Regions from separate parts of the Rhizobium centroccidentale genome, predicted to be linked through region 1. Evidence: predicted binding sites of a transcription regulator. Region 1 holds the regulator's gene; each other region holds the start of a gene.
What was found. Region 1 encodes LexA, which represses DNA repair genes until DNA is damaged. Its sites were predicted from a motif close to TGTTCNNNNTGTGTTCNG; they were not measured.
Positions count from the first base shown of each region.

Region 1 (3,284 bases):
CATTGCGAAAACGGTGGCGGGGTGGGGAGGCGATATTACCTTCGGACGCCAGCCCGGCTGGCTGATGCCCACTTTCATCGCTGGCTTCCTGATCATGAGCATGCTGCGGACCCGGCTTCGCCATCTGGGCCTGTTGCTGCTGCTGTCATCTGTCGGCGTGGCCGCGTTCGGCTCCGGCGTACCGAAGCCGGATCTGATGATCTCGGAAGATGGCATTCTCGTTGCCCTGCGCCAGGACGATATCCTCGCCACCAATCGCGAGAGACCGCAGGCCTTCATCTTCGAGCAATGGCAGAAAGCGCTCGTCGCGGCCGAACATCAACCGCCGACCATGCTTCCGACCGATAGCCGACTTCCGCAGATCAGCAAGACGGATCGGCATAAGCGACTAAGTAACGAGGAGCAGAAGGCGGTCCGTATCGCAATGGACGAAGCTTTGGACCGCGCCATGCAAGGCAGCTTTGCCTGTCAGAAGGGAGCATGGTGTGTGGCCATGCTTGAAAACGGCACGATACTGGTCACCATCGAGAACGCAGCCTATTTGCCGACGGCTTGCGACACCGGGAACATTATCGTGACACCAATCCGGCTGCGGCTGGACCATTGCCGTTCCGGAGCAATGCTCATAACCGGTGCGACATTGCGCAAAACCGGCTCTATCGAAATGGCACTTGCCGCAGACAAGCCCGTTATATCAGCCGCATTCGAAAACCCGCAACGGCCATGGACCATGCATCGAACTTATGATTGGCGCACCGGCAAATTCGACACACCAATTGCGAAGACGTCACCCGTCGTCGATAATTCACCGGTCAGTGATAGCGACGAATAAGGCCAACGAGCTTGCCCTGAACCTTGACGCGGTCCGGCCCGAAGATGCGGGTTTCATAGGCTGGGTTCGCGGCTTCCAGCGCGATCGAGGCACCCTTGCGACGGAAGCGCTTCAAAGTAGCTTCTTCATCGTCGACGAGTGCAACGACGATATCGCCGGGATTGGCCGTGGTCGAATTGCGGATAATGACCGTATCGCCGTCGAAAATTCCGGCGTCGATCATCGAATCCCCTCGAACTTCAAGCGCATAATGTTCGCCGGAGCCGAGCATATCGGCGGGAACGGTAATGTCGTGCGTATTGTTCTGGATGGCCGAGATCGGAACGCCGGCTGCGATGCGACCCATCACAGGCACCGACGCGGAGCCATTGTGATCGTCATTTGCCACCTTCGACGGAGCGGGCGGGGCAACGGGCTGTGGCTTGCCGAGGCTGCCTTCGATGACGCTCGGTGAAAAGCCGCGACGCTGCTGAAGGCTGGGATTATAGGCATCCGGGAGCTTGATGACTTCAAGGGCCCTGGCCCTGTTCGGCAGCCGGCGGATAAAGCCGCGCTCCTCCAGCGCCGTGATCAGACGATGGATACCGGATTTGGATGCCAGATCCAGTGCATCCTTCATCTCGTCGAAGGACGGCGGAACACCGGATTCCTTCATGCGTTCGTGAATGAAGAGAAGCAGTTCCTGCTGCTTGCGCGTCAACATCGTCTTGGAACCCCAGAATCAAGAAAAGCTGTGAAACAAATCCAGAACGGACACTATATGTTCCATATGTGTTCCGCAAGTGCTTAAATTTCGGTAAAGCCTTATGGGGTCAGTTAAATAATTATCGCTTGCGAATGGATCGGCTCGGAACATCGGGGCCTCATATCTGCGTTAACCCATGGAAAAATATGAGAAATGCCGCTTTTCTCGCTTCCAGGGCTTTGGAATGCAGCCAGTGCGCCGAAGATTTGGATGAATGTGCCGCATTGCTGCATAAGTCGGCTATGGGAGAGAATCAGCAATCATGTTTGCGAGATTGCCTTCGGTCCATGTCGTGTGCTGCGGGTGTTCCATGCTTCCATCTTGAATTGCGCGGGGGATGAGCGCAAATCTGCTTTCGCAAGCAAACAGGAGAAGCCATGATTTCGTCTCCGCATCCGCTGGATCATCTCGTGCTGCCGACCGTCAACATCGCTCTGGCGCGCGAACGCCTCGGCAAGCTCGGTTTCACGGTAGCTCCGGATGCGCGCCATCCCTTTGGCACGCAGAATGCCTGCGTCTTCTTTGCCGATAAAACCTATCTCGAACCTCTGGGCGTCGCATCTCCGGAGCAATACGAGAAGAGCATCGTGGATGGCAATGTTTTCGTAGCGCGCGACCAGGCTTATCGTTTCCGGGTGGCGGAGGATGGCTTCTCGGCCGTGGTATTCGGTACGGATGATGCGGTGGCGGATGACGAGCGTTTCAAAGCAACGGCGATTTCGGCGGGACGAATGCTGGATTTCTCCCGTCCGATGAAGATGCCGGACGGCACGGAAACCACCGCCGGCTTTCGTTTAGCCTTCGGCGCCGATCTGCGCGCGCCGGATTTTCTCGCTTTCTGCTGTCAGCGCATCAATCCGTTGCCGGCCGACCGCAGCGTGCTCGAGCGTCACGAGAACGGCGTGACTGGTATCGCGCGGGTAGCGCTTTGCGCGCTGAAGCCGGCAGCCTATCGCGGCTTCATCGAGGAGGTTGTCGGTGGGCCGCGTATTATAGAGCATTCCTTTGGTCTGACGATCAGGGCCGCCAATGCTGATCTGGAGATTTTGACGCCGGAAGGCATGGAGGCGTTCTATGATCTGCCTATTCGCACGAATGATCCGGGCCTCAGGGCGCGGGCAATCCTTTTCAAAACGCGCGATCTTTCCGTGACATCGTCGCATTTCACTGCTAACGGCGTCACCTATACGCGTAAGAACAATCGTATATTGGCAAGACTGGCGCCCGGTGAGGGCGCGTTGTTCGCCTTCGAGGAGATAGTATGAGCACGAATTCCGAAGTGACCGTCGGCGAAGGAGCCTCCAAGGTCCTCTTTTCCAACAGCGCGAAGCTCTCGCTGATTGCCGGCCCCTGCCAGATGGAAAGCCGCGACCACGCGTTCATGGTTGCTGGCGTGCTGAAGGACCTCTGCGGCAAGCTCGGTATCGGCCTCGTCTACAAGTCATCCTTCGACAAGGCCAATCGCACATCGCTATTAGGCAAACGCGGCATCGGCCTGGAAAAGGCGCTGGAAGTCTTTGAAGACCTAAAGAAGGAATATGGCTTCCCGGTCTTGACCGATATTCATACGGAGGAGCAGTGCGCCATCGTCGCCAAGACGGTCGATATCCTGCAGATCCCGGCTTTCCTGTCGCGTCAGACCGATCTTCTGGTCGCCGCCGCCAAGACCGGTCGCGTGGTCAACGTCAAGAAAGGCCAGTTCCTGGC
Region 1 is NZ_JAQJCG010000005.1:129,286-132,569, reverse strand. Features, by position in the region: gene PH562_RS09095 (ComEC/Rec2 family competence protein) at 1-832, shown strand, start outside; gene lexA (transcriptional repressor LexA) at 813-1,535, opposite strand; gene PH562_RS09085 (VOC family protein) at 1,955-2,842, shown strand; gene kdsA (3-deoxy-8-phosphooctulonate synthase) at 2,839-3,284, shown strand, end outside.

Region 2 (3,284 bases), on a different contig from region 1:
ATTGGTCTTGAGGCTGCGGCCTTCGGTGATGTCGAAGATCGTGCTCAGCAGATAAGGCGTAACCGCCTTGCCGGTGATCTCGTCGCGCTCGGCACTGTCGAGGGCCCGCTCGATATAGATTTCCATCTCCTCGCGCGGGATCTCGTCGGCTTCCGGAACCGGATTGGCGATCAGCATACCGCCATCGATGCCGAGCTGCTCGCGCGTCGTCTGGAAGTTGGCGATGGCTGCCGGGCTGTTCAGCGTCAGCGGGCTCGTCAGACCGGATGAGCGCGACCAGAAGGCCGGGAATTCGGTGCTGTCGTAGGTGACGACCGGGACGCCGCGGGTTTCCAGCACTTCCAGCGTCTTCGGAATATCGAGGATCGCCTTGGCGCCGGCGCAAACGACGATAACGCCGGTACGGGAAAGCTCTTCAAGATCCGCCGAAATATCGAAGCTCTCTTCGGCACCACGATGCACGCCGCCGATGCCGCCGGTGGCGAAAACCTTGATGCCGGCGCGGGCGGCCGCGATCATCGTGGAGGCAACGGTGGTCGCACCGGTGCGGCGTTCGGCGATCGCAAAGGCGATGTCGGCGCGAGAAACCTTCATCGCACCTTCCGTCTTGGCCAGTGCTTCCAGCTCTTCCGGCTCGAGGCCGATATGCAAGGTGCCATGGATGACGGCGATGGTAGCCGGCACCGCGCCTTCCTGCCGGATGATCGCTTCGACGCTGCGGGCCATCTCGATATTGCCCGGATAGGGCATGCCGTGGGTGATGATCGTCGATTCCAGGGCGACGATCGGCGCACCGCGCAGCTTGGCGGCGGCGACTTCCTTCGAATAGGAGATCGGAAGCAGGGGCGAGATAGGCTGGGTCATTGTCGTTTCCAATTCACTGAAACAATATATGCGTCTTGAGCAGGCTTCATGACAGAATTTCGGCCTCGGGAACAAGGGCCAGGGCCGCGTTTAGCAGCTCGGGAGAGAGATTTTCTGCCGTTGCATAGGGAGACTGGACGGTGATTGCCGCTGCCGCCGCGCCATGACGTATGGCTTCCGCGAGATCGTAGCCGGCCATCAGCGCCGACAGAACGCCGGACGCAAGCGAATCTCCCGCACCGGTGACATCGGCGACATCCTCGACGATAGGCGGCTGCAAGCCGACGATGGCATCACGCGAGAATGCGATCAGGGGGCGTTTCCCGCGGGTGATCACGCCGTTGCGCAGGCCGAGCGCCCGCAAAGCACTCACCCATTCGCGCGGATCCTCCGGACGGATTTCAGTCAACGCCGTGGCTTCGGCTTCGTTGAGGAACAGGTGACCGATGCCGGCAAGGCTCGGCTTCAGTCGCACGACCTTTGCCGGCGAGATGGCGATGGCGGCGACCGGTTTTCCGCATAGGGCAGCTCTTGCCGCAATCGCGCCTAAGGTTTCGGCAGGCAGATTGGCGTCGCAGAGAATGAGGTCGGTCTCATCGAAGGCATCGCGAACGGCGCGAATCGCCAGGCGTCGCGGAACGAAGAGTTTGTAGAGCTCCATATCGGCCAGCGCGATGACAAGATTGCCGTCATTCTCAAGAATGGCCGTATAGCTCGGCGTTTTGCGATCGAGGAAGACGAAGGGCTTATCGTCGATGCCGGCGTGGCTTGCGGCCTCGGCCACCATCTCGCCGGAGGGATCGCCGCCGCGCGGCGAGATCAGCTTTACGTCAAAGCCCAGACGGGCAAGATTTCGGGCCGCATTGAAGCCGCCGCCGCCGGGCTCCTCGAACCATGCGCCGGGGTTGCTGGCGCCGGGTGCCGTGTCGCCGAAGATGCGGCCGCGACGATCGATATGGGCGCCACCAAGAACGAGAATCTTTTTCGCCATAGGGTTATCCTCAGCAGCCGAAAAGGCGAATCGAGCGAGCCGCAAACATCTCGCAATTCACCGTTTCGGGCATGTAAGTGCCTGGGAAGAAAGAAGAAAACAAAAATAGAACAGAATTCATTTTACCTTTTTCTTTCAATCGCTTGTTGTGCTCTTGCGATATGAGAACAAATCGAGTACACAATTCTCATCAGCGGCGACATTGCTAGAGCGGCTTCAATAACCTAAAGGTGGATCGAATGTCTCAGAATTCTTTGCGGCTTGTAGAGGACAAATTGGTGGATAAAAGCAAGGCACTTGAAGCGGCACTCTCTCAAATTGAGCGGTCGTTCGGCAAGGGCTCGATCATGAAGCTCGGCTCTAACGAGAACGTGGTCGAAATCGAAACGGTTTCCACCGGCTCTCTGAGCCTCGATATTGCCCTCGGCATTGGCGGCTTGCCGAAGGGGCGCATCATCGAAATCTACGGGCCGGAAAGCTCTGGTAAGACGACCCTGGCGCTGCAGACCATTGCAGAAGCCCAGAAGAAGGGTGGCATCTGCGCCTTCGTGGACGCGGAACATGCGCTCGATCCGGTCTATGCCCGCAAGCTCGGCGTCGACCTGCAGAACCTTCTGATCTCGCAGCCCGATACCGGCGAACAGGCGCTCGAAATCACCGATACGCTGGTGCGCTCCGGCGCGATCGACGTTCTCGTCGTCGACTCCGTTGCGGCCCTGACGCCGCGCGCCGAAATCGAAGGCGAGATGGGCGACAGCCTGCCGGGCCTGCAGGCCCGTTTGATGAGCCAGGCGCTGCGCAAGCTGACGGCTTCGATCTCGAAGTCCAATTGCATGGTAATCTTCATCAATCAGATCCGCATGAAGATCGGCGTCATGTTCGGCTCGCCGGAAACGACGACGGGCGGTAACGCGCTGAAATTCTACGCCTCGGTTCGCCTCGATATCCGCCGCATCGGCGCGGTCAAGGAGCGCGAAGAGGTGATCGGCAACCAGACGCGCGTCAAGGTCGTCAAGAACAAGATGGCGCCGCCCTTCAAGCAGGTCGAATTCGACATCATGTATGGCGAAGGCGTTTCCAAGACCGGCGAGCTAGTCGATCTCGGCGTCAAGGCGGGCATCGTCGAAAAGTCCGGTGCCTGGTTCTCCTATAACAGCCAGCGCCTCGGTCAGGGCCGCGAGAACGCGAAGATCTTCTTGCGCGACAATCCGGATTTGTCTCGTGAGATCGAGCTGTCGCTACGCCAGAATGCTGGCCTCATTGCCGACCGCTTCCTGCAGAATGGCGGTCCCGATTCCGGCGATGACGGCGATGCTTCCGGCGAATAAGGATTTTCGGGAGCAATTCCTGACTTGAGACAAGATGAAATACTGAAACCGGCCGCATTGTCCAAGGGATGTGCGGCCGGTTTTGTTCGTGCGGCTGGACA
Region 2 is NZ_JAQJCG010000010.1:80,726-84,009, reverse strand. Features, by position in the region: gene PH562_RS15265 (pseudouridine-5'-phosphate glycosidase) at 1-864, opposite strand, end outside; gene PH562_RS15260 (carbohydrate kinase family protein) at 911-1,855, opposite strand; gene recA (recombinase RecA) at 2,095-3,183, shown strand.
Region 2: the regulator LexA is predicted to act here: its motif matches at 1,951-1,968, upstream of recA (recombinase RecA).

Region 3 (3,284 bases), on a different contig from region 1:
CCAGCTGGGAAGTGCGCCAACCAGCAGCAGAATCAGTATGATAAGCAATACCGTACCAAGCATGATATGTCTCCTCCATGTCCGTCCGGCTCGAATATTCCGCCATTATCGCTGTTCGACATGGCGTTAACCTTCCAGCTTTCCCACTCGAAACTGTTCCGGTGAATGGACGAATTCCTCAATTCTGCTCATAGAAACTTGTATGCGCGACAATTGTTCCGGCTAAGAAATAAAAATGAACGGGCGCGGCAGTTGGGATGCTTAGCGAACCCTTAAATGGGATCGCATCGGGTGAGGGTTACAGGCGCGGCGGCAAATTCGTGTGTATGGTTAAAATACCGTTAAAATACAATGGGTTGTGGTGAATGAAACGAGAAAGGCCGGATGTCCGTGATTCGTCGGCGATTCGTTCTGCATTTGAACTTTGGTTAACGGCGGGGCGTTTGCCGACACGCCGAATACAAGGATGCTACCGTCGGCGAATATCGTCCAGGTGGTGTGTTCGCGGGCGGATTCGTTAATTCGCAGCGAACTCCGCAACAGCATTGCCATTCATTCTGACCTCTATGTGGCGATGCTGTTCCGGCGAAATACAACATGTAGCCGTGAACAAATGCGATACCTGCTGTTATCCGCGATTCGTCACCGATTCGTTCCGGCTTTGATCGTTGTGTTAACGACTACACCTGTTGCGTGCAATTGTCGATTCATGATAGCTGCGCTCGTCGAAAGACGAACCGCAATCGCAGATTCGGCTTGGATTCGTGTCTCAACCATTCAGAGTCCGGCATGCCCCCGACCGGGAAAGCGCTAGATATTGTGGAGAACAAAGACAGAATCGCTTGGAATCTGCGATTCGTCGCCAATTCGTTCCGGCTTTGGCCCAGATGTTTTGTCGTCCGTATGATTCATGCGAAACTTTATCATTTACAGATTGTTAACCATGGTGCGGCGCGAGATTTCGCTGGCTGAGGATTCTCCGCTTGACTCCTTTTTCATGCGGAAAGCCGCTTAGACAAGATTCAGCATTTGGTGGGAATCTTTTCATTGAAATCCATATGTAGTCGTGAACAAATAGGGAACTATACGGAGTCAGCGATTCGTCTCCGATTCGTTCTCAGGCTGTTCCGGAATCGTCGGGACTCGCATGGGATGCAACGCAAATGTAGCTTGTGGTTGAGGCGCTCAAATATGAAATCGAATGTTGCCGCATCTGTTTTTTCATTCGGGTCTTGCCTTTGTCACATATGGTCGTCATCTGTTCGTTTCCTCCAGGAGGAACTGGCTGATCGGAAGACGGCTGTTTCTCGCCTATGCACGGACCTATGACTCAGACTTCGCAGCCCATGATCCTGAGCGGACGCGGCGTGACCGCGGTGCTCGGACCGACCAATACCGGCAAGACCCATTATGCCATCGAGCGCATGGTGGCGCACGGCAGCGGCGTGATCGGCCTGCCGCTGCGGCTGCTTGCCCGTGAGGTGTATACGCGCGTCGTCGAAAAGGTCGGGGCGCACAATGTCGCGCTCGTGACCGGCGAGGAAAAGATATCGCCGCCCAATGCGCGCTATTCGGTCTGCACCGTGGAGGCCATGCCGCGCGAGACGCGCGCTTCCTTCGTCGCCATCGACGAGGTGCAGCTTGCCAGCGATCTGGAGCGCGGGCATATCTTTACCGACCGTATCCTGCACCTGCGCGGCCGCGATGAAACACTGCTGCTTGGCGCCGGCACCATGCGGCCGATCCTCGAGCAGCTTCTGCCTGGTATTACCGTTCTCGAGCGGCCGAGGCTTTCACATCTTTTCTACGCCGGACAGAAGAAGATCACGCGCCTGCCGCAACGTACAGCAATCGTCGCCTTTTCGGCCGACGAAGTTTATGCGATCGCGGAGCTTATTCGCCGCCAGCGCGGCGGCGCGGCGGTCGTTCTCGGGGCGCTCAGCCCGCGTACCCGCAATGCGCAGGTGGCGCTCTATCAGGCCGGCGATGTCGAATATCTGGTTGCGACGGATGCGATCGGCATGGGTCTCAACCTCGATGTGGATCATGTCGCCTTCGCTCAGGACCGCAAATTCGACGGCTATCAGTTCCGCAATCTCAATCCGGCCGAGCTCGGCCAGATCGCCGGTCGCGCCGGCCGTCATCTCAAGGACGGCACCTTCGGCGTAACGGGGCAGGTCGATCCTTTTGACGACGAACTCGTGCGCCGGATCGAGGGACACGAATTCGACATGGTCAAGGTGCTGCAATGGCGCAGCAAGAATCTGGATTTCGCTTCAATCGCGGCGTTGCGTGCAAGTTTGGAAGACGCGCCTCGCGTGCAGGGCTTGACGCGGGCGCTGCCTGCGGTAGACCAGCAGGCGTTGGAATATCTGTCACGCGATCTGGAGATAGCCGATCTTGCCAGCAACCCGGCTCGGGTTGAGAAATTATGGGAGGCCTGTGCGCTTCCCGACTATCGGCGCATCACGCCTGCCCAGCACGCCGATCTCATTGCCGCCCTCTTTTCCGATCTCGTGCGCTATGGCACGGTGAAAGAGGATTTCCTTGCCGAACAGGTGCACCGCGCCGATCGGACGGATGGCGAGATCGACACGCTTTCGGCGCGAATCGCGCAGATAAGGACTTGGACCTATGTGTCGAACCGGCCCGGCTGGCTTGCCGATCCGACACACTGGCAAGAAAAGACGCGGGAAATCGAAGATCGATTGTCCGACGCGTTACATGAGAGGTTGACGAAACGCTTTGTTGATCGCAGGACATCTGTGCTCATGAAGCGCCTGAGAGAGAATGCGATGCTGGAAGCTGAAATCAGTGTGAATGGAGATGTCTTCGTAGAGGGGCATCATGTGGGACAGTTGACCGGATTCCGGTTCACGCCTATCGCAGGGACCGAAGGGCCGGATGCCAAGGCTGTCCAGACCGCCTCGCAGAAGGCGCTGGGGCTGGAGTTCGAAGCGCGTGCCGCACGTCTGCATGCGGCCGGCAACGGCGATCTCGCGATCAGTGCCGATGGCCTCGTGCGCTGGCTCGGCGATCCTGTCGCGCGCCTGTCAGGCAGCGATCATGTCATGCGCCCGCGCGTCATCCTGCTCGCCGACGAGCAGCTGACCGGCAATGCGCGCGATCATGTCGCCGCCCGTATCGAGCGTTTCGTGAACCACCATATCAGCACGATTCTGAAGCCGCTGGACGATCTCCAGCGTGCCGAAGATCTGCAGGGCCTTGCCAAGGGGCTGGCTTTCCAGCTGGTGGAAAATCTCGGCGTTCTGTTCCGCCGTGAT
Region 3 is NZ_JAQJCG010000023.1:30,629-33,912, forward strand. Features, by position in the region: gene PH562_RS24685 (DUF3309 family protein) at 1-63, opposite strand, end outside; gene PH562_RS24690 (helicase-related protein) at 1,326-3,284, shown strand, end outside.
Region 3: the regulator LexA is predicted to act here: its motif matches at 1,067-1,084, upstream of PH562_RS24690 (helicase-related protein).